One region of the Arthrobacter sp. TS-15 genome, then DNA from elsewhere that is predicted to be linked to it. Evidence: riboswitches for the same ligand, from Rfam matches in the RefSeq annotation. Region 1 holds a riboswitch; each other region holds the start of a gene.
The links. Region 1 has a riboswitch for cyclic di-AMP ahead of EU811_RS06005 (hypothetical protein). Riboswitches for the same ligand answer to the same signal wherever they lie in the genome.
Positions count from the first base shown of each region.

Region 2: linked by a shared signal. The riboswitch ahead of EU811_RS00745 (aggregation-promoting factor C-terminal-like domain-containing protein) and the one ahead of EU811_RS06005 (hypothetical protein) in region 1 are both predicted to bind cyclic di-AMP.
Region 3: linked by a shared signal. The riboswitch ahead of EU811_RS22355 (M23 family metallopeptidase) and the one ahead of EU811_RS06005 (hypothetical protein) in region 1 are both predicted to bind cyclic di-AMP.
Region 4: linked by a shared signal. The riboswitch ahead of EU811_RS20195 (C40 family peptidase) and the one ahead of EU811_RS06005 (hypothetical protein) in region 1 are both predicted to bind cyclic di-AMP.

Region 1 covers NZ_SDXQ01000014.1:91,090-96,783, reverse strand. Annotated here, with positions in the region: gene EU811_RS06035 (HPr family phosphocarrier protein) at 1-17, shown strand, start outside; gene EU811_RS06030 (helix-turn-helix domain-containing protein) at 156-575, shown strand; gene EU811_RS06025 (hypothetical protein) at 612-872, shown strand; gene EU811_RS06020 (alpha/beta fold hydrolase) at 875-1,678, shown strand; gene EU811_RS06015 (DUF6480 family protein) at 1,792-2,070, shown strand; gene EU811_RS06010 (ATP-dependent DNA ligase) at 2,152-3,222, opposite strand; cyclic di-AMP (ydaO/yuaA leader) riboswitch at 3,462-3,610, shown strand; gene EU811_RS06005 (hypothetical protein) at 3,613-4,944, shown strand; gene EU811_RS06000 (PucR family transcriptional regulator) at 5,110-5,694, opposite strand, start outside.
Region 2 covers NZ_SDXQ01000004.1:29,083-34,776, reverse strand. Annotated here, with positions in the region: gene EU811_RS00755 (pyridoxal phosphate-dependent decarboxylase family protein) at 1-482, shown strand, start outside; gene EU811_RS00750 (glycosyltransferase) at 498-1,334, opposite strand; gene EU811_RS00745 (aggregation-promoting factor C-terminal-like domain-containing protein) at 1,526-2,389, opposite strand; cyclic di-AMP (ydaO/yuaA leader) riboswitch at 2,395-2,551, opposite strand; gene EU811_RS00740 (sensor histidine kinase) at 2,650-4,197, opposite strand; gene EU811_RS00735 (response regulator transcription factor) at 4,201-4,941, opposite strand; gene EU811_RS00730 (winged helix-turn-helix domain-containing protein) at 5,566-5,694, shown strand, end outside.
Region 3 covers NZ_SDXQ01000067.1:5,646-11,339, forward strand. Annotated here, with positions in the region: gene EU811_RS22340 (TlpA family protein disulfide reductase) at 1-583, shown strand, start outside; gene EU811_RS22345 (vitamin K epoxide reductase family protein) at 627-1,280, shown strand; partial or broken gene EU811_RS22350 (TrkH family potassium uptake protein) at 1,403-2,832, shown strand; gene EU811_RS22355 (M23 family metallopeptidase) at 2,894-3,718, opposite strand; cyclic di-AMP (ydaO/yuaA leader) riboswitch at 3,722-3,893, opposite strand; gene EU811_RS22360 (SURF1 family cytochrome oxidase biogenesis protein) at 4,320-5,177, opposite strand; partial or broken gene resB (cytochrome c biogenesis protein ResB) at 5,167-5,694, opposite strand, start outside.
Region 4 covers NZ_SDXQ01000051.1:13,570-19,263, forward strand. Annotated here, with positions in the region: gene EU811_RS20180 (DUF6457 domain-containing protein) at 1-716, opposite strand, end outside; gene EU811_RS20185 (HNH endonuclease) at 759-1,259, opposite strand; gene EU811_RS20190 (NlpC/P60 family protein) at 1,476-2,273, opposite strand; gene EU811_RS20195 (C40 family peptidase) at 2,372-3,115, opposite strand; cyclic di-AMP (ydaO/yuaA leader) riboswitch at 3,120-3,281, opposite strand; gene EU811_RS20200 (M23 family metallopeptidase) at 3,427-4,263, opposite strand; cyclic di-AMP (ydaO/yuaA leader) riboswitch at 4,268-4,479, opposite strand; gene EU811_RS20205 (metal-dependent transcriptional regulator) at 4,691-5,386, opposite strand; gene serC (phosphoserine transaminase) at 5,680-5,694, shown strand, end outside.

The sequences.
Region 1 (5,694 bases):
ACTTGGACGCGGAGTAGCTGCTCGCCGGGCTGGCCGATACGACGATTCGCTGCACCTTAGACGATAGGAGTCGTCTAAGGTGCAGCGATCCGTCTCAATGGATGCTGGACGCGGTGTGCGACGGTTCAACGTGAGCCACGCGCTAGGCTTCTGCCATGGCATTGATAGCTCCCCGCGTCACTCCTGGCTTGCCCGCCGATGACGCCCGGAATCTGGCACGCTCCCTCCAAGACAGCGATGACATCACCGTGTTCGTAGATGGCACGGTCCACCGCCTGCCCACCGAGGCGAGGGACGCCGTCGTCGACCTCCTCGCCAGGCTGAGCCGTGGCGAAACGGTGACGGTGAGCAGCGTGGAGGAAATGCTCACCACCTCACAAGCCGCTGAGCTTGCCGGCATCTCCCACACCTATCTGCGCAACATGACCGATCGCGGCGAAATCCCGGTGGAGTACCGGGGAACGCATCGTCGCATCCGGCAGGCCGCCATCATTGAATGGCTGGCAACGCAGAAGAAAAAGCAGCAGGCCCAAGCGGCAGCGGAAGATGACGTCTCCACCGATTCCCAGAGCTAGCCAACCCACATCACCAGCATGCTGTTCAATAGCGGTATGGCAAAAAGCTCCCCTTCGACCGTTTGGCCCGTGGTGCACCAGGAGCGTCGTGCGCTGATCCAAGACCTCGAACCGCTTGAGCCACCGCAATGGCAGACGCCGTCCCTGTGCTCCGGCATCCGCCGCGACTACCCCGCCCAGCACGGGGCCACCGTACTCAGCGCATTACTGCTTGCGGTGTCAGGGCGGCCGATCGGGAGCGATGAAGTGAGCGGACCCGGAGCTCCGGTGTTCCTGCAACGGTTGGGAAACGAGTGAAGATGCCAGGGGACACAAAAGGATTGCTTTCTGCCGACGTCCCGGCCTTAGGCCTGACCGGCAGGATCCATTGGACGAAAGGCTCGCCTGCGCCGGAGCCGGGCGCAGAGCCGGGGAGCGAACCCGCGTACATCTTGATTCACGGGATCGGGGTGTCGCATAGATACCTGGCGCGGTTGCATGCTGTTCTCGCGGCGAGCGCACCGACGTACTCGCTGGACCTGCCCGGTTTTGGCGGGACGCCCAAGCCCGGGCGCCAGCTCTCGGTGGAGGACTACGGCGCGTTCATTGCCGATACACTCGCGTCGTGTGGCATCGACTCCTACGTGTTGGTGGGGCATTCGATGGGTACGCAATTTGCCATCGAGGCGGCCCTGCGCGCCCCCGAGCAGGTCAAGCAGTTAGTACTGATGGGTCCCGTGGTGGATTCACGGCATAAAAATGTGTGGCGGCAGTCGCTGGCCCTGACCCTCGACGGAATACTCCGCGAGAGTCCCACGTCCAACGCGATCGTCATGTCCGACTACTTCCGCTGCGGCCCCCGCTGGTACCTCACCGAGCTGCCGGTGATGATGAAATACCCCACGGAGAAAAGGCTGGCCGGCATCCAGGTACCGTTGCTGGTCCTGCGCGGTAGCCGCGACCAGGTGGCGGGCCCGGATTGGTCACTGCGGTTGTCCAGGACAGTGGTACAGGGTCGCTTGGTGGAGATTCCGGGCGTCGGGCACGTGGCGCAGCACATGCGTCCCAAGGCTGTGGCGGATGCCATCCGGAGCTTCGTCACCGCTACCACTCCGCACCGCTAAACACTGACGCACGACGCCGGCACCTGGACTGGGTGCCGCTTGTCGGGTAGCCGCGTCCCGGCTAGGCTGACGGAGCAAGCGCATTAGTAAGTTTGCTTACGAAAGGGCTGATCGTGACTGACAAAGACTCAACTGAAGAGACACAGGGCTTCGGCACCACCGGCGCCACAGGACCCTTCGCCACAGGATCCTATGACACGACCTCCGATGCCGACAGCATCCACGAAGATCCCGATATGCGCCAGGACGAGGACGAGGATCCCGCAGCCTCCGCCAACCCGGACCCCCTGGACGGCAACGTCACAGGGTTGGAGCCCGGCGGTGGAGTTCCTCCGGGAGAAACCCCGCCGGCCGAAGGCAGCATGAGCAGCGACCAAGGCCACCACGAGTAACTCCGCTGCAAGCCTCGCTGTTACGTTGCTAACCCGCTGTTTCGTTGCTGGCCAGCGACGTAACAGCGGGTTGGCAACGTTCTAGGCGTTCGGTAGCTTCAGGATCGCCCCGAGATCGTACTCAGCGGGCTCTTCCAGCTGCGCGTACGTGCAGCTCCCGGGGGTCCTGTCCGGCCGCCACCTGCGGAACTGCGTGGTGTGCCGGAACCTGTCCCCCTCCATGTAGTCGTACTTCACTTCGATCACGAGCTCGGGGCGCAGGGGCACGAAGGAGAAGTCCTTGCCCCCGCTCCAGCGGCTTTGGGCGCCCGGCATGCGTGAACCCCCGGCAGCCTCGTCCTGCCTGGCCCATTCGCCCCACGGGTGTTGGTCGAGTTCAATCTGATACGGCTCAAGCTCAGCCACCAAGGCCTCGCGCTTGGCTATGGGAAACGATGCCACTACTCCCACGTGATGCAGCCGGCCGGTGTCATCGTGCAGGCCAAGCAGCATGGAGCCCACTACTTTCGCGGTCTTGTGCCAGCGGAACCCAGCCACCACGCAATCGGCCGTGCGCTCGTGTTTGGTCTTGAACATCACCCGCTTGTTCGGGAGGTACGCCCCATCCAGTGGTTTGGACAGCACACCATCCAGGCCCGCGCCCTCCAGTTGTACGAACCACTCCTGTGCCCGTTCCAGATCAGTCACCGCAGGAGTCACATACACAGGCGGCTCGGCCTCGGCGAGCGCACGTTCCAAGATGGCCCGGCGCTCGGAGAACGGCTTGTCCATGAGGTTCTGATCGCCTAGCGCGAGGATGTCGAACGCAATCATGGACGCCGGGGTCTTCTCAGCAAGCATACGGACGCGGCTGTCGGCGGGGTGGATCCGCTGCTGGAGCACCTCGAATTCGAGCCGGCCACCCTCGATCAGGACGATTTCGCCGTCAATCACGCATTTGTCCGGCAGGTTCTTCCTGAGGGCATCCACCACCTCGGGGAAGTAGCGGGTCATGGGCTTCTCGTTGCGGCTGCCCAGGACGATCTCGTCGCCGTCCTTGAAGACGATGGTCCGGAAGCCGTCCCATTTGGGCTCATAGTGCCCAACATCGGGGATGGTTGGAACGGATTTGGCGAGCATGGGCGAGACGGGTGGCATCACAGGCAGGTCCATAGACAATGTCTACCCGCCGGTGCGCGCCGAAGCTAGTGTTGGCCAGGGATATCTTGGTCGAGCGGCCCAGCGAGTGCCGCCCAGCACCGGCCCCGAAGCCTAAGCGCTAGAAGCCTACCGCTTAGGCTGAACTACCGCCCGTTACATTAATGTGACTTTACTTTCCGGCTCATGTACCGTCGTAGGGCGACCCATATCTCCGCTGGGCCGCTTCCGGATTGACGCCGAGCTCTGCCGCAATCCGGGATCCGCCAGACCCGCGGCAGAGACGGGGGACCCAGGTTCCCGGGCTTGTTACCCACAAGCCCTTGGGGTGAAGCCGCCTTGCGCGGCCGGACGGCCTCGTCCGAACCCGACAGCTAACCTCGAAGGCGTTGAGAGGCAACCACCATGTCCCCAACCATGGATCAGCCGCGCCGCGCCCAGACTGAAGGCGAGCGCACCAAGCCAACCGGACGCCGTCGGGCCCAACCCAGCGGATTCCTTGACAACGCGCCGGCAGATTCCGCCGCCGTCAGCGGAACGTCAAGCACGACGCCGGAACCCGCCACTGCGGCCATGCCCGCCGCGGTGAAACCCACCACGCGTGCGGAAATCCGCGCAGCCGAGCGCGAGCGTGCTGCCCGGGCCGTACTCGCGCCCGAGGAATCGGCGGCAGCTCCGAAGTCCACCACACCGGGACCTCCTACCGCAGCCATCCCCATCGTTCCGCCGGCCAGCCAGAAGCCCGATTCACGGGAATCCAGTAGCCAGGAACCCGCCACCACGGCTATTCCAGTGGTGCAGCCTGCAACGCCGGAACCCGCAACTGCGGCCATTCCCGTAGTCACTGCCCGCGATGAGTCCGCGAGCACGCCGGAACCCACGGAGTCCCCGCGCGGCAAGTCTCCAGCTCAGGTGGCCGCAGCCGCTACAGCCTCGGCATCACTGGCAAGCCGCCGGGACGTTCGAAAGCCGGCCGCTGCGCCCACCACCAAGTCCGGTTTTGGCGCCACATCCTCGTTCGGCCGCGAACCGTTCAGCCGTGAACCACAGGCCGCCCTGCGCAAGGCAGCTTCGGTCAAACACATGAGCCAGCGCATGGCCGTGGTGGCGGGGGCCCTTGGCCTCGTGCTGACAGCCGGCGCTTTGGGGCCAGCCCTTGAACTTCCGTTCTTCGGCCAGGAAACCCCGTCGCAGGAAGCCAGCGGGGGCGAAGGCCGCACCTCGGGTTCGGCATCCCCCGGGCCCAAGGCTTCCTACACCACGGCGTCATCACCTTCGGCCTCCACGCCATCCACAGCATCAGGGGCAACGGCTTCCTCCGAGGCCGGCCAGCCCGCGACGATCGCGGAGGCACCCGGGGCGGTGTCGCCGTCGTCGACTCCCACCCCACAGGTTTCGCTCGCGGACCCGGTATGGGTTCCGTCAGCGGGCTCGTCCGCAGTCCCGGCAGTTCCTGGCGCCACCAGCCCGGCACCCACCCAGCCGGCCCCCGCGCCGAGCGATGTGCCGCCCTCGGACACCATCACTACACCGCCTGCGCCGACGCCAACGGGCACTCCCACACCGACCCCGACTCCCACAGGAACTGCGACTCCCACACCGACTCCAACGCCGACGGACACTGCAACGCCGACGTCCAAGCCGAAACCGGGCAAGCCGACCGCTGCCTCAGCACCGCAGCCCAGTGAATCGGCACTTCAGGACATCCTCGATGCCGCCCAGAAGGTATTCGGTTGAGCACCCGCGTGCCCCGTACGTCCACCCATGCGGGGTGGCATAGCCGGTACTGCAGCAGCAGCCGGACCGCCACGTTTCGTCGGCGGATGGGGCGCTGGAGCTGCCAGCGTTTGCGGCGCTCCTAAGGCAACACCGCATACTTCGTACTTACAAGAGGAGGCAGGCTTAGATCCGTGGCCGGACAGCCCAACGCCTGGCCTTCAGGGCCGCATGCAACTCGAGTCGGATCGCGCCACTCAACGGATCAGCACCGATGAGCTGGCGGATCCGGCCGAGCCTGTTGTAGATGCTGCTCCTGTGGAGATGAAGTTTGGCGGCGACGTCCTGAACCGAGCCGTCATTGTCATAAAGCAATTCAAGGACGGGCAGGAGTTCGCCGTTTTTGTCATGGTCCTCGAGTGCCCTGAAATGCACAGATCCTGTGTCATCCCAACCGCCCGGTGCTACCAAACGATCGAACAGCTGGTACACGCCAACAGTTCGGCTGTCCACGAGCTCACCCAAAGGGAGGTCTACTGCGGCCGCTTGGGCAGCAACCTTCGCTTGCCGGTACGCACCGGACAGCTGCCGGATAACTTGGAATGGTTCGCTGATCCCCAGGATTACCCTGTCCACTTTGCGGCCTGCGCGTTTGGCGAGCTCCAGTTGATAGTGCACCAAAACCTGGGCATGGTCCGCCCGGCCGCCCGACTCGCGGAACAACACAACGGAATGCGTCTCCGTTCCGGCGCTGAACAACGCGGCGTTCAC
Region 2 (5,694 bases), on a different contig from region 1:
CAATCGTGGCCCGCCCGGAAGCCTTGAGGCGTGCTTTCAGTGTTCACACCAGTTACCTGATAGCCACTGATGCCGGACCGGGGGACCCTTTCGAGAAAGTTCCGGAGATGTCCCGCCGCGCCCGCGGCATTCCGGTGTGGGCGGCACTGAGGCAGCTGGGCCGGGACGGCGTGATTTCCATGGTGGACCGTCTTGCGGCAAATGCCCGTGCTTTGGCTGAAGGACTATCCGCGATCCCGGGAGTGGAAGTGCTCAACGACGTCGTATTCACGCAGGTCTCCGTGAGTTTCGGCAGTGACGATCGCACGCACCGCATCACCCAGCGGCTCATGGCCGAGGGCGCGGTGTGGATGTCCGGTTCGTCATGGCGAGGACGTGAGATCCTGCGGATCTCTGTGAGCAACTGGACCACGGACGCTGGTGATGTGGCCGCGTCCATCGCGGCCGTACGGGGCGCGGTGGAGGCTGAACCGGAGGCGTAGCGCTCTTCGGAAAGTTCAGTGCCTGTGAGGGCCCCGGCCCAGTTCGGCGCGAAGCCCGGCGACGGGAATTGTCCCGCGGCGCAGTTTGCGGGTCAGCCCCGCCAACCCTTTGAGGTCGGTCAAAAGGGTACGTACGACGTCGACACTTGAGTCGGGATTGTCGCTCCAGTCCACCGGCACCTCATGAATGCGCAGAGCGGAGCGGTCAGCGATGATCAGCAGTTCGGTGTCGAAAAACCATGCTTCATCACGGGTGTAGGGGAGCAGCTGGCGGGCGACGTCGGCACGAATGGCTTTGAACCCGCACTCAGCATCGGAGAAGCGCGCTCCCGTCAGGACGCGCAACAGAAAATTGTAGGTGCGTGCAATGACGTCACGGTGGTGGCTGAATCTCCCGTGCGAAGCCTTTGCCAGACGCGTGCCGACACTGAGGTCGGAGTGGCCCGACATCAGCGGGGCCAGAAGAGGAGCCACGGCCGAAAGGTCGAAGGACAGGTCCAGGTCTATATAGGCAAGCAGCGGTGACGCGGAGGACAACCAGATCTTACGGAGGGAGTTTCCGCGGCCCCTTCGATCAAGACGGACCACCATAAGCTCGGGGAATTCCCTCGCCAGGCGTTCGGCGATCCGCAGGGTGCCGTCCGTGCTGGCGTTGTCCACCACAGTGATCCGGAAGGTGTGCGGAAGAGTGTCTGCAAGGTGCCCGTGTAGCCTGCGAACGTCTTCTTCCAGGCGGACTTCCTGGTTGAACACAGGTAGGGCGATGTCCAGGACGGGAGCCAGCGCGGGTGTGCTGGCGGGAGGGACTTGCACCGTCCTATGCAGTGCTGGCCGGGGAGCTGTGAGCGTCATATATCCAGCATGCGACGGCCGATTATGTGGGCTCTAGGCGGAGGCTGTGACCGCGCTGTGAACCATGGGCAGCGCCTGTGAACCACGGGTGGCGCCTGTAAAACAGCAAAAGCCGCACCCGTTCCCGCCATCCGCTCCAGTGGGTACTGGGGCGGACGGCGGGAACGGGCGCGGCAATGAAGCGGTCTGGCTTAGTACCAGTTGTTGGCCAAGTGGAAGCCCAGAGCGGCGGACGGGGATCCGTAGCGCTCCTTGATGTAGTTCAGGCCCCACTTGATCTGGGTCTGGTAGTTGGTCTGCCAGTCAGCACCAGCGGAGGCCATCTTGCCGGCCGGGAGGGACTGGACAATGCCATACGCGCCGCTGGAAGCGTTGGTGGCAGTGGTCCTCCAGTTGGATTCCTTCTCCCACAGGGTGTTCAGCGCGGTCATCTCAGCTGCGCTCCAGCCGTAGTTGCCCAGGATGCTGGCGGCGTAGGCCTTGGCAGCGGCGGGGTCGTCCACGGCTTTCGGGGTGGCAGCGGCAGCTGCAGCTTCCGCAGCGGCGGCGGCAGCAGCGGCGTCGGCGGCTTGCTTGGCTGCAGCGTCAGCGGCAGCCTTCTCAGCTGCGGCTTGGGCGGCAGCGGCGTCGGCGGCTTGCTTGGCTGCAGCGTCAGCGGCAGCCTTCTCAGCAGCGGCCTGGTCAGCGGCAGCCTTGTCGGCAGCGGCCTTCTCAGCAGCTGCCTTGTCCGCGGCAGCCCGGTCAGCTGCGCCCTTGGCGGCGGCAGCATCCAAGGAAGCGGAGATTTCAGCTGACTTGTTGGCGCTGACCTGGGCAGCAGCCTGGGTCCCGGCAACGCGGCTCGCCTCAGGGAGAGTCAACGCAGCGTTTGCGGCGGTTCCGAGCGATGCAACACCCAGTGCGGCTGCAACAACGCCGGCTACGACTGACATGCGGTGGCCGGACTTACCCTGGCGGGCAGCGTTCTTGAGGACGGACTGCGACTTGGTGAGCGGTGCGTTGTGTTCGTCGCGGTGACGCGCAGAAGGGCGCGTCTGATCGTTAAATTCAGACATGTTGTGTGACCTCTCAGCGCCTGCGGAGTTAGCTGTCGGGTTCGGATGAGGTCATCCGGCCGCGCGTCACGCTGCGGCTTCACCCCTAGGGCGGCACATTGCCAGGCCCGGAGACTGTGGGTCCCCCGTCTCTGCCTCAAAGAAGAACGGACTCCGGGAAGTGGCAGAGCTCGGCGCATCCCGGATGTGGGTCCTTGGGGAAACCCACCCTTTCGACGGTACAGGAGGTTTCTTCAGAAGTCACATTTAGGTAACAGAGATCACGACGCCGGTGAGTCGCCTTGCCGGCGTGCCTGACCTTCTCCGGTGCTTACCGTGGGAAGTCGCAGCGCGAACTCAGTGCGCCCGGGCCTGGACGTCACCTCCACGGTGCCACCATGGGCGGCAACAATCGAATCCACAATGGAAAGGCCCAGTCCCGAGGTGCCTTCAGAACCCGATCTCGCGGCATCAGCGCGGGCAAAACGGGAGAAGATCCGGCCTTGGAAATCGACCGGAATGCCCGGGCCGTTGTCCGTCACTGTGACCACTGCGCTGCCATCAGCGGAGAGCATGACGCCTGTCACCACGGTGGTGCCGGGATCGGTATGTTTGCGCGCGTTGGACAGCAGGTTGGCAAGCACCTGGTGCAATTGCGTTACATCGCCGCGGACTGTCACAGGTTCATCGGGGAGCTGGAGGTGCCAGATGTGATCCGGCGCCATGACCTTCTCATCACTGACGGTTTCGATCACCAACTGGGTCAGGTCAACGTCCTCGACTTTCACGGGCTGCCCCTCGTCCAGGCGCGCCAGCAGCAGCAGGTCCTCAACCAGCGTGGTCATGCGCTCCGATTGGCTCTGGACCCTTGCCAGCGACTTGCGGCCATCGTCGGTGAAGGTCTCGGTCATCCTCAGCAACTCCGTGTAGCCTCGGATCGCGGTGAGCGGTGTGCGGAGTTCGTGTGAGGCATCAGCGACGAACTGACGCACCTTGGTTTCGCTTTCCTGCCGTGCTTCCAATGCACTGGCGACGTTCTCCAGCATCTGGTTCAGAGCATGGCCAACGCTTCCAACTTCCGTTCCGGGATGAGCGGCCGACGGCGGTACGCGCACCGCAAGTGCCACCTCACCGGCGTCGAGGGGGAGGCGCGAAACCTTGGTGGCAACCTCGGAGAGCTGCTCAAGCGGCCGCATGGTCCGCCGGATGATCACTGTTCCGGCGAGGCCGATCAGTACCAATCCGCCCAACGAAACCAACACCATGGTCCACACCAGCGAGGCCTCGGCGCTTTGCTTGTCCGCCAAGGGCAGCCCCGTCACGATCACATCACCGTAGGTGTCCACTGCCACCAGCCGGTAGTCACCATTGGATAGGGATCGATCCACCGGCACGTTGTCCTTGGGGAGCGACAACAGGACCTGCTCATCGGCTGCGGAGAGTGAAACGCGGTTGCCTTGGGCGTCGATGAGCCCCGAACTTCTCACGGTTGAGCCGTCGATCCTCGCGTTGAGCGTTCCCGCGGCCTGGCCGCGCGCTTCCAGCGGGTCAGGCCTTCCGGAGGGGTTCGTGGGAAAGTTCGACGGCGGCCTGCCGAAGTCGGTCGCGCGGCTGGACGCCTGCTCCAATTGCCTATCGAGCTGCCTGTTGAAGACCATGTCCATGGACGCGTAGCTGACAATGCCCACGGCTCCGCAGATGGCCACCAGGAGCGCCATGGCCACCAGGACCAGGCGTGTCCGCAGGTGCCAGGTGGACGGGTTCAGCCAGCTGCGCTGTGGATTTCCGGGAATACGGGAGCTTTTGGCCACTCCTGACAGTGTGCTCAACGCCTAGTCCGCTGGCTTGATGACGTACCCGGCGCCACGGATGGTGTGGATCATGGGCGGATGGTTGGCTTCGATCTTCTTGCGTAGGTAGGAGATGTAGAGTTCCACGATGTTGGCCTGGCCACCGAAGTCGTAGTCCCACACCCGGTCCAGAATCTGGGCTTTGCTGACCACTCGTTTGGGGTTTTCCATGAGGTAGCGCAAAAGTTCAAACTGGGTGGCGGTGAGCGGGATGTCCTCGCCGGCCCGGGTGACTTCGCGGGTGTCCACGTTCAGCGTGAGATCTCCCACCACAAGCTCGGCAGTGTCCATGGCCGCCACCCCGGAACGCTGGACCAGACGGTGGAGGCGTAGGAGGACCTCTTCCATGCTGAAGGGCTTGGTGACGTAGTCGTCCCCTCCGGCGGCGAGCCCAACGATCCGATCCTGTACGGCGTCCTTGGCGGTGAGGAACAGTGCGGGAACTTCCGGGGCGAAGGTGCGGATGCGATTGAGGACCTCCACGCCGTCGAAGCCGGGCAGCATGACGTCCAGGACCAGCACGTCAGGGCGAAAGTCCTTGGCCAGTTTTACGGCCCCGGGCCCGTCCCCGGCCACTGCCACGGACCAGCCCGCCATTCGAAGTCCCATGCTCATGAGCTCGGCGAGGCTGGGTTCATCGTCCACCACAAGGGCGCGGATGGGGGAGCCGTCCGGATGGGAGAGTTGGGGAAGGTTGTTGGTCATGGAGTGCGAGGGGGCCATGGGACAACTCTCCGTTCTGCTGGTTAGCCAGCGCTTTGCCGGTCCTGTGAGGACGCTGTGAACCCAACACTAGCGAGAGAGCTGTTTCTACAGCTTGTAGCAGATTTTTTCGGGAAATTTGCTGAACCGCCATTTAGTGTGATTGGACAACAACTGTTTCAGATCGTGAGATTCCGCCGCATGCCCGTTCGTGGGAACCGAAGCATCATTCTGGCCCGATTCACCGAAGAAAATTCACTCGATGGCGAATATTCCCGGCTGTGGTCGAATGAAATGCCATTCATTTATAGGCCCGCCTGAATTGTGATTTGCGGCACAATAGACCTCAACGTCTCAAAATGTGGACGGTTCGACGCTTTGTTACTTGCGTGTTGCCATTGTTACGTTGCACACTTCCAATGTGAACAAGAACTCAACAGCACCTGCAGCCGCAGCAACCTGGCCCAGCGAACCCGCTGGCCATGATGACCGCTGTTGTCGAATGCAAGCCTAACTTTCCACCCCAAGAAGTTTCAGGCATTCGCCCCCTAGCCCAGCGTTGGGCGCCCCTCCCCAAACTCATTGCGGGGACAATCAGCATTCGAAGCCGCGATGACGGCTATTCACTTTTGAGGTAAGCACTCCATGTCAGTTGCATCTGGATACGTCCACATCTCCGTCCGTAACGCCAACAAGGCAGCGTCAAACGCAGGGCTTCGCCCCGGCTTCGGCAGCCGACCCGGCTACTCTCCGGCTCCCCAGGGCGCAGGTCAG
Region 3 (5,694 bases), on a different contig from region 1:
ACCCCGCCGCCGCACCGTCCTGGGCCTGGGCGCGGCAATAATCGCCCTCGCCGGCTGTGCAGGCCAGGACGATCTGGCTGAGCAGGCCAAGGCCGGAGATGACAAGAACTACATCGCCGGCGACGGGTCCGTGAACGAATACCCACCCGCATCACGCGGGTCCCGGGTCTCCCTGGAAGGCCAGCTCTTCAACGGCGAGAAGGTTTCTGCCCAGGACTGGGCCGGCAAGGTCGTGGTCCTCAACTTCTGGTATGCAGCTTGCGCACCCTGCCGGGTCGAGGCGCCGGACCTGGCCGCCCTCCACACCGAATTCAAGGACAAGGGCGTGCTGTTCTTCGGGGTCAACGTCCGCGACGATGCCGCAACTGCGGCAGCCTTCGAACGGACCTTCAACGTGCAGTATCCCAGCATAGATGACAGCGACGGCGGTGTTCTGCTGGCAATGACAGAGTACGTCCCGCCCCGCGCGGTACCCACCACCCTCGTGCTCGACACAGAAGGCCGCGTCAGTGCCCGGATCCTCGGAGTCTCCCAAAAAGGAACCCTGAAAGCACTGATCACCTCCGCCGCGACCGGATCCTGAACACAAGGCCCACCATGAATCCGACCCAAAGGACTCCCTCCCCATGACCATCACCCCACCACCCACTGCGACCGTGAAAGCTGCCGGATCCATCGCACCGCAGTCTCCCCGTTTGACCCGTGAGAAGCCTCTTGGCTGGCTCCTGCTCATCACCGGGGTCATCGGCTGGCTGGCATCCGGCGCCTTGGTGTTGGAGAAACTCGAAGTACTCAAAGACCCCGGATACCAAACCGTCTGCGACGTCAATCCGTGGATTTCCTGCGGCCAGGTCATGCAGACCTGGCAGAGTTCAGTGTTCGGCTTCCCCAACATGTTCATCGGGATCGTGGCGTTCGCTGTCATCATCACCACCGGCATGGCACTGCTCTCCGGAGCCACCTTCGCGCCCTGGTACTGGGCAGGGCTCCAAGCCGGCGTCACGCTTGGTTTTGCCTTTGTTGTGTGGCTGTGGTCCCAGGCCCTGTACTCGATCCACATCCTCTGCCCCTTCTGCATGATCGTCTGGGCGGCGATGATTCCCCTCTTCGTCTGGGTCACGGCCCGGAACCTCACACACGGAATCATCAAGATACCCGCCCGGGCCGCTCGCATCGTGGCCGAGTCCGGCTGGATCATCACGGCCCTGCTCTACGTGGCCGCCGCCGCGACCATCTTCTTCGCCTTCCTACACGTGTTCATTGGCACCTCCGGGTTCTAGGAAGACCCCGGGCACGCGGCCGGAGTCCCGCTGCCGCTGGCCGCCCTGCACGAAGTGGAACCTCTAACGTCCGGCCCCAGAGTCCCCAAACCTTCATCGCCCCGCCAATCAAGGGAATGCCCATGGCCCGGAACCAGTCAAGGCCCAAGCCCGCCACCCGCGGGCCCGGTGCGCCGGACCACGAGGGAGCGGGAATCCTGACCGGGCTGCGCGACCTCATCGACAACATCGCCAACACCTCCCCGGCCCGCCTCGCCTTCAGCGCCTTTGTGGTGGTGATTCTGCTCTTTACCGGGTTGCTGTCCCTGCCCGCGTCCGCCGCGTCCGGCGAGCGAACACCCTTACACCAGGCCATGTTCACGGCCGTTTCCAGCGTGTGCGTCACCGGCCTGACCGTGGTATCAACGGCCACGCACTGGTCTTTCTTCGGCCAACTCGTCATCCTGGTGGGCATCTTCGTTGGAGGACTCGGTACCTTGACCCTGGCCTCGTTGCTGGCCCTCATGGTCAGCAAGCGCCTGGGCGTGCGCGGCAAGCTCATCGCCCAGGAAGCCATGAACAACGCCGGAAGGCTCGGTGAAGTTGGTGCGCTGCTGCGGATCGTCATCGTGACCTCCGTGGTCATCGAAGCGGTACTGGCCCTGGCCCTGACCCCCCGCTTCCTGGTCCTGGGCGAACCGTTCTGGCAGGCCGTGTGGCACGGCGTCTTCTACTCCATCTCATCCTTCAACAACGCGGGGTTCACACCGCACTCCGACGGAATCGTCCCTTATGAAACCGACCTCTGGATCCTGGTTCCGCTGATGCTGGGCGTTTTCCTGGGCAGCCTCGGCTTCCCCGTGGTCATGGTGCTCCAGCAAAACGGGCTCAACTGGAAGAAGTGGAACCTCCACACCAAGCTCACCATCCAGGTCTCCCTCATCCTGCTCGGCGCAGGCACGGTCCTGTGGGCCGTCAAGGAATGGGACAACGTCCGGACCATCGGCAACTTAGGGGCGGGGAGAAGGTCATCCATTCGCTCTTTGCCTCCGTCATGACCTGCTCGGGCGGGTTCAACCTGGTGGACCAGAACCAGATGGAATCGACCACGATGCTCCTCACCGACGCGCTCATGTTCGCAGGCGGTGGCTCGGCGTCCACGGCCGGCGGCATCAAGGTGACCACCATCGCCGTCATGTTCCTGGCCATCGTGGCCGAAGCACGCGGCGATGCCGACGTGAAGGTCTACGGCCGCACCATCCCCCAAGGCACCATGCGGGTGGCCATCTCGGTGATCGTCGCCGGAGCAACCCTCGTCTCCGTCGCCGCCTTCCTGCTCCTGCAGATCAGCGGGGCCTCCCTTGACAGGGTACTGTTCGAGACCATCTCGGCCTTCGCCACCGTGGGACTGAGCACCAACCTCAGTGCCGAACTGCCGCCCTCCGGGGTGTACGTGCTCTCGGCACTGATGTTCGCCGGCCGTGTCGGCACTGTCACCCTGGCCGCGGCACTGGCCCTGCGCCAGCGCAGCCAGCTGTACCACTTTCCCGAAGAGCGACCGATCATCGGTTAGCCGCGTGCCCTTCGATCGACAAGCCGCGCCTCTTCGAGGTGAGTGGTGCCGCCCTCCAGGGTCACATCCAGCCCTGCGGATTCACTGTCTGACCGTTCAAAAGCACCTCGAAGTGCAGGTGGCAGCCGGTGGAGGCTCCGGTGGTCCCGGCCGCGGCGAGCCGCTGGCCGGCGGCCACGGTCGCCCCGACAGAGGTTTCGATGGACGCCAGATGGTTATACGTACTCTTCAAGCCGTTGCCGTGGTCCACCACGATCCTGTTTCCGCCCCCATAGGGTGACCAACCCGCCTCCACGACCGTTCCATTGCCTGCGGCGAACACCGCGGTCTGGCACGCTGCCACGAGGTCCAGTCCGGTATGCAGTTCCCCGGAGCCGCTGATCGGGCTGGAGCGGATACCGAACGGCGACGTGACGGACATGCTGGCCAGCGGCGCGCCGAGCCGGGCAGAGGAAGCAGCGGGGGCAACAGCCGGTGCGGGGGAGACAGCCGTCGGAGATGCCGTGCCCGCGGCGGCACCCTGGGTCTTGGCGGGCACGGGCAACGGCGCCTGCTCGGTGGTGACAGCGGGCCGTTCATAGCTGATGGACGCCCCGGCAGAGGCCTGAACCGGCGCAATGGAAGCTTTCGCCGCTGAGGCTTGCACAACGGGGCCGGCTCCGGCGGGGGCCGGTCCGGCGTGGGCGGCCGTTAGAGAAGCGGTCAGAATCGCGGCGACGCTCAGCGTGGCGGCAGCCGTGACCTGTTTGCGTCGGCTCACGCGCGGCCCGGCAGCCGGCACACCCCGGTGCTGCGGCGTAACCCGGGAAGTCGTCCGGGCGGCCGCGCGAAGCAAGGGACCGGAGGTTGGTTTTCGGCGGCGGCCATGGGGGGATAAGGAAGACAAGGGGGATCCTTTCGGTTCGCCTGCGAAGTTAGCTGTCGGGTTCGGGCCAAGGAAATACCCGGCCGCACCCCGGTGGCCATCTGACCACCGACATCGCGGCTTCACCCCAAGGCAGGCTGGCTGCCGATTCTGGGTCCTCCACCCCCGCCGTAAAAGGGATAGTCGTTTGATGCCACCGGCGGGGCTGAGCGTGCGGCATCAAGGGTTTTAGTACAGAAAAACCTGAACTAATAGTAGCCGCAAAGCCTCATCGTTACAATTTCGTGACACTACGTGCGCGGCGTGGGCGCTGGTGCCTGTCCCGGTCTCGCTTCTCGCAGCCCAAGCCAAGCTACATAGGTGCGTATCTTCAGATGAGCAGCTAATGGCACCAACGAACCCCACATCCGGATGGTTCCGGTCCCGGGCGTGCCGGGCACAGAGCTGTGTCGATTGCCCCGTGCTGAGGTGTACGCGAGGGCCAGCAAGGGATCCTGATGGTTCCCCAAAGGGACGGTGTTTCCGCGGCAACGGATCGGCCCGGACAACCAGGCGGGCACGCTCCTCACGGTGACGGCGTGACGGCCTGGTTGCCGCTGTCATCCTTGCCCAGGCCGGGGGGTTAGAGTCCCATGGAGTCCAGAAGCGCGTCTTCTTCTTCGGAGCCGGAGCGCTTGGGTCGGGATGTCGCCCGGGGCTGCTGAAGGGCTTCAACCGGGTCCGCCACGTCGTCCGGCATGTCGCGTTCCTCGCGACCGATCCGGGCCTGTTGCCGTGCCATGTATCCAAATCCGACGAAGGCCAGGATCCCGAACGTGATCCACTGCAGGGCGTAGGACAGGTTCGACCCTTCCTTGACCGCCGGCGCGGCGAGCTGCTGGGGGGCCACGGCCGGCTGTGGGGACTCCGAGGCCATCACCCCGTAGCTGCCCCTCATGAGCGGGTAATCGAGTTGCTTCCCGTAATAGGACAGGTCAATGCTGGCCAGCTGGCCCTCGGGTGCGTCACGGCCAAGATCAGGTTCGGACGGTTTGATCCGGACGACCGCGGTAACCTCGCCGGTCGGCGGGCCAGGCACGGTGTCGGGGTATCCGGGCCGGTCATTGCCGATCGGCAGCCATCCCCTGTTGATCGCGATCGTCTCACCGGAGCTCACCCGGAACGGGACCAATACCTCGTATCCGGCGGCGGAATTGTTCGGCCGGTTCCTGACGATTCTCTGGTCCTGCCCAAGGTACCGGCCAGTCACGGATACGGTCGTCCATTTCGCCTCAGGGTCGGCGACGTCAAAATAAGGACGGGCATCCTTGAACGGCATAGGGGATTTGTCGTAGTTCTCCTGGACCCTGCGGATCTCGGTCACGGCCTGGTTCCGGCGATCCATCTGCCAGTTTCCCAGTCCAATACACGCGGCGGCAAACAGTGCCGCGACCATCAGGAAACCGGCCCAACGCCAGGACAGCAGGAACCTATACGCCACCGGGGCCCTCCTGGAGCTGCCACTGCCCGGCCAGCAGTGCGCGGATGGCCGTCGCCTCGGCGGCCAGGCGATGGTCTTCGCCCCGTGCCAGAAGACCGTATTCGACCATCGTCCGCCCGTCCTCGTGGGCGCCGGCACGAACCCAGACCCTCCGACGGTTCACGTACAACGAAGCCATCAGGCCCGCGACGGCCATCAACGAAAAGACCAGCACGCCGGTCTGTCCGGGGGTGCTGCGGATGTCCACACCGATGTAGCGTTTGAGGCCATCGAAGCTGATACTTCCCTTGCCCTCGGGCAGCGTGTACGTGCCACCCGGAGTCAAGGTGATGCCCTTGGCGGGCAGTTCCCGCCCGTTAAGCTGGGTCAAATCCTTCACGTCCAGGTTGTAGACATTCTGCGGCACACCGTCGTCCAGGCCCAGGTCCCCGTAGTAGGAGTTCAGGTTCAGTTGGGGGTTCAGCGGGTCCGGGTCGAAGCTGTAAGCGACCCCTTCATCATTTTTGATGGCGGAGGG
Region 4 (5,694 bases), on a different contig from region 1:
TCGACTTCCACGCCCTCAAGCTCGAATGCCTGAAGCAGTGTCCGGCACCATTCCTCGAGCGTCTCTTCCTGGCTCTTCACGTCCGCCTCCAACTCGTAGTCAATGCCCAGGGCCGCAGCGTCCTCCCATGTATCCACGTCATCGGTGGACCCAGCGGGGACTTCAACGTCCAGCACGTTCAGCCTAGCAAGCAGGCGGAACACTGATGAGTTCGTTAACCCGGAACCTCCCGAAGCTACGGCCACTTCCCTTTCCAGGGCCTCTGTACTGTAGGCCCCCAGAAGTGGCTGCTTCCGGCCGTCGGCAGAGACGGCCATGGCTCCTTCCATTCCGGGACTGGACTCAAGAGCGGCCCAAAGGAGGCCAACACCGCGGGATGCATGCGGCATATCGCAGGCAAGCACCAGCGTCCATGGAGTGCTCCTACCGCCATTCTTCAGCGCGCTCAAGCCGGCCGCGATGGCAGCTGCCGGCCCTGCGAATACAGGTTCTTCGCGTGTCCGCAGAACAGCGTCCGGTAGGTTCCCGGTGCCTCCTGGCTCGCCGCCGCCTGAGCCGGGCTCATCCGGCCCCACCACAACCACCGCCGAAGCACCCCGGGCAGCCTGAAGTGCGAGCGAAAGGAGGGTGTCGCCGTCGTACTTCAACCATGGCTTGGGCACGCCGCCGAGGCGGGTGGCCCTGCCACCCGCCAAAATCACGGCGTTGAACTCCATCCGCCCAGACTACCCGGGCGGCCGGAGGTCAGCAGAAATCGATCAGGCAGCGGATTCCGGCAACAGGAACGGGTCCCAGTCCGGCGCAGGTTTCTCGAGTTCTTTGATCTGCCACATGGTTCCCTGGGGCACTCCGGGTTTGAAACGGAGCTTCCAACCCATTTCAGCCAGTGTGTGGTCGCTTTTGGCGTTGTTGCATTTCAAGCACGCCGCAACCAGGTTTTCCCAGGAATCCGCGCCGCCCCTGGATTTGGGGTGGACGTGGTCTATGGTGTGGGCTGTTTTGCCGCAATAGGCGCACCGGTGACCGTCGCGGCGAAGCACGCCGCGGCGGCTCACGGCGGTGACCTTGTTGTACTTGGGACGTATGTAGCGGTTAAGGAGAATCACGGACGGGCGTCCAAGAATTTCCTGTGGCCCGACGACAGGCTCGTCGCCTTCGGCCACTACGCTAGCTTTCCCAGTGAGCACAAGGACCAGCGCCCGGCGGAATGTTATTACCGCCAGCGGTTCATATCCAGCATTCAGAACGAGTGTGCGCATGCACGTACCTCTTCACGGCCGCACCCGTCAGGGGCACGAGGGCCGGCTGCCCTCTGCATGTACGGGCTGTGGATCGACAACATAAGGGTAAGCACTTATATGCCGTATCAACGAATTTTTCTGTCGTTTCGCTCACAGTGTCGGCAAGAGTTCATGCGCGGTTAAAGCAGAACACCCCGCCGGCCGGAGCCTGCGGGGTGTTCTGAAGAAAGTGAATCAGCCGTTGACGCGGATGAAAACCGGGCCGGAACCGACGTTGACGCTGAACAGTGCCGTGGTGGATCCGTTCCATCCACCGTGAACTGCCTGACCGTTGCCCACGTATACAGCGATGTGCGCCTGTCCGGCCAAACCACCGTTTGCGTAGTAGGCGAGGTCGCCGGGCTGGGCTTCTGCTGCACTGACCGTGCGGCCCAAGGAGAGGTAACCTGCAGGCCAGTCGTGGAAGTTGATTCCCACGGCTGCAAGGGAGTTGGTGACCAGCATGGTGCAGTCCTGGGTGACGCCGAGCTGGGCGTAAGCAGCTGCAGCGATGGCTGCGCCGAGTCCGCTGGAAGCCGCCGGAGCTGCTGGAGCGGGGGTTGAGTTGCTGACGGCCACGGTGGCGTTGGCTGCAGGAGCGGCCTTGGCGGCAACCGCAGGTACTTCCTTGGCTTCAACCTTGGCTTCAACCTTGGCCGGCGCTTCTTCCACCACAACGGGAGCCGGAGCTTCCACGGTGGTGACCACGGGACGCTCGTAAGAGATAGCCACAGTGGAGTCGGCCGCGATGGTGGCCTGCGCTACGGACTGGACGTCCAATGTGGACGTGGAGGTCGACTCACGATCAACGTTGGTCTCGGCTGCGTTGGCCGCGATGCCGCTGGTCAGGACCAGGCCTGAAGCTGCGGCGATCACTGCTGCCTGGCGGCCAACGCCACCGGCGTTGGAGCTGACAGCTTTGGCAATGACGGCAAGCGAGCTGGTCTTGGGGGCCTCAGCGCGGTGCCGTGCAAGCTTGTTTGCACTGGTCATGATTTTCTCTTTTCGTATCCGAGCGCCGTTGGGTGCACACGGGTAGCGGGTAGGACCGGCATTGCGGGCATGCCGGCCCACCCCGAGCCGGATTGTTTCTAGCGGAGGGTGTAGAACGAGGAGGTGCCGGTGGACGCTACGGAGTGCAGCAGCGTTCCCTGGCCGGGGTTCAAAGCGCTGATCATCATGCCATTGCCGACGTAGATGCCCACATGGGCTCCGCCGTTCTGCATGACGAGGTCGCCGGGAGAAGGAGTGCTGGTGGGCGTCATAGCCGTCCAGGCGTTCACGCGGGGGATGCTGATGCCTGCCTGGGCGTAGACCCACTGGGTGAAGCCGGAGCAGTCCCAGCCGTTAGGTGTTGTTCCGCCCCAAACGTACGGGGAGCCGATGCCGGTGTAGGCAATAGCAGCAAGGCCGGAAGCAGCTGCGCTGGCAGCCGGGTCCTTGGCCTCGGAGGACTTCGCCGTCACGGCTTCAGGGGCTTCGTCCGTGGTGGCCGTTGCTCGTTCGGTAACCTGCGCTGCGCGCTGGACTACCTTGGGGGCTTCCTTGGTGGCCACGGTGGGGCTCTCGAAGGAAACGGTGGCTGTTGGCTCTGCGGTAACCACTGCCGTTACAACCAGCTGCTGGGTGCTGGAGGCTTCAGTCTTGGAAACATCGGCGTCGGCTGCCTGTGCGGGCAATCCGACGGTGAGGACGAGGCCTGAGGCTGCGGCCAGAACGATGGCCTGACGGCTCATGGTTCCGGCGTTGGTGGATACAGCCTTGGAAAGCGTGTTCAACGGGTTCGTGCGAACCGTTTGGGCGCGATGGCGCGCAGGGGTAGTGCGTGATGACACGTAGGTAGCCTCTCCCAATGCCTGCGAGGTGAGCTGTCGGATTCGGATGGGAGTCATCCGGCCGCGCCGCTTCCAAGGAAGTTTTGCGACTTAACCCCAAGGCCTTCTCACGAAGACCAGAAGTGGTTCCCCCGCCCCTGCCAGACGATTTATGCGAACGGACCTTGAGAGGTGGCAGAGCTAGGCAATCCACTCAAGTGCACCGGCCCCCTAAAAAGCCGATGCGCTCTGTACGCTACAACAGTTGAACGCAAATGTCACATTCAGGTCACGGGGTGTCCCGCACATGCGAGAGGCGACCATCAGATTGGTTAGAGCCAGCCCATGGGGTCTACGACTTCACCGTTGACCTGAACCTCGAAGTGGAGGTGGCAGCCGGTTGAAGCGCCCGTGGTGCCGCTCAGCGCGACGGTATCGCCACGGTTGACGGTTTGTCCCACCTGGACGGTGAAGGACGACAGGTGGTTGTACGTGGTCTCGAGGCCGTTGCCGTGGTCGATCACCACACGGTTGCCTCCGCCATATTCGTGCCATCCGGCGAAAGTGACCTTGCCGGTTGCCGCTGCGTGGACAGCGGTGCCGCACTGGGCAACGAAGTCCTGGCCCCGGTGGAAGTCACCGGCGCCGCCCGTGAGGGGGCTGATGCGGTAGCCGAAGGGCGATGCCGTGGTAAGTGTGTCAAGGGGGCTGGCCATGGTGCCAACGGATGATGCGCGCTGGATGCTTCCGGCCGACTGGGCGCTGAGCAGTTGCTTCAACTTCCCATCGGGGTCAGCGGCAGTGGCGACTGCGGCTCGGCTGAAGTCGATCTTCGCCGACGCGGCCGCGGAAACCTCGGGCTGGCTGCCCGCGGGGGCTGCGACGGCGAGGGCGGACTCGGTCTGGCCCGATTCCGAGGTGGCCATGACCGGGCTGGTGGCCGGCAGGCCGACAGTCAGGGCAAGCCCGGTGGCGGCAAGCGCAACACCGGCCTTCTGCCCGACGCCGCTGGCAGCGGCGAAGTCGGCAACCTGGCGCAGGGGGCTCTTACGGCGGCGCACTTGACGCTCGGTGGCGCGGGGCCGGATCTCCGTGACGACGGTGGCTGGCCGCAGCTCAGCAGCGGGGCCGGACGCGCGGCGGCGACCCCTGACGTTCTGCGATGTCAAACTCTGTTCCTCTCTCAAAAGCCTGCGAAGTTAGCTGTCGGATTCGGGTCAGAGAGTACAAAGACCCGGTCCGCGCGAGGCGCTCACGGCACACAGGTATCCCAAGAGGGACTTGTATACGTGGGCACTTCTGCTGCGGACTTCACCCCAAGGCTGCTTCTTTAGACAGCCGCTTGTGGTTCCCCCGCCTCTGCCAGTGGTGGGTGACACACCTGATCCGCTGGCAGAGCTCGGCTCCGGATCAGGTAACGCTTTGGTATCAGCGCTAGTAAATAACTATAGGGGATTAAGGCCTTCGGTAATAAATTCGTTATCAACAGGATCGGGCTCAGAGCGAGAAGCCCTTATCACTATTTTCGGAAAACCGCAGGTCACGCACGCTAAAAAGTGACAGAAGTGAGGTTTGACACGGCGCTGCCGTCGACACTCAGTTGAGGGATACGAAGACGTGCGCGGCCACCTCGGGCGGCAGCTCCAAAGCTCCTTCGATGCCCGGAACACGGACGGAGATGTACTCGCCGACGCGCTCCAGCGAGACACTTGCTCCGGGACGGATTCCGCCTTCGTCCAATTGGGTCAGGAGCTCCGGCTCAACCTGGATGGGCTCCGCGAGGCGGCTGACCACCACGCGGGTAGCGGCGGCATATCCGTCCATTGCCTGGAGAAGGTTGACATCCAGCCGAGGGAAGGGCTGGCTGGCAAGGCCGCCAAGCGCTTCAAGTCCGGGGATGGGGTTGCCGTAGGGAGACTCCGTGGGGTGTTCCAAGAGCTCGTAGAGCCGACGCTCCACACGCTCGCTCATGACGTGCTCCCAGCGGCACGCTTCATCATGGACGTAGGCCCAATCAAGCCCAATGACGTCGGCCAGCAGGCGCTCCGCGAGGCGGTGCTTGCGCATGACTTCGGTGGCGCGCTTCCGGCCCGCTTCCGTCAGTTCCAGGTGGCGGTCGTTGGACACAATCACCAGGCCATCGCGCTCCATGCGTCCAATGGTCTGGGAAACAGTGGGGCCGGAGTGCCGCAGGCGCTCGGCGATGCGGGCCCGCAGGGCCACAATGTTTTCTTCTTCAAGCTCCAAAATGGTCCGAAGATACATCTCAGTGGTATCGATCAGATCCGTCATCCAGCTCAGCTCTCCTCGAACGCAGTTCCTTGCGTAATCTCCACCGTACCGCGTCCCTGGCAAGGGCGGACGGTGTGCACCGCCGCCCCCTGAACGCCAACCCCCAGCCTAGCTTATTTGGAATTACTCTGGATAATTCCGGTCGCATTCGGTGGGACCGCATTCCACGTGGCGGACTATGACGGTGGCAGGTTCCTGAGGCCGGGCCGTGTCAGGCAGAATTGGGGTGTCGAAGGGGCAGTTGATGCCCCATGCCACCTCCCATCTCTAGCCGACACCCATTGGAGCGCCACGTGAGCGACAACAGC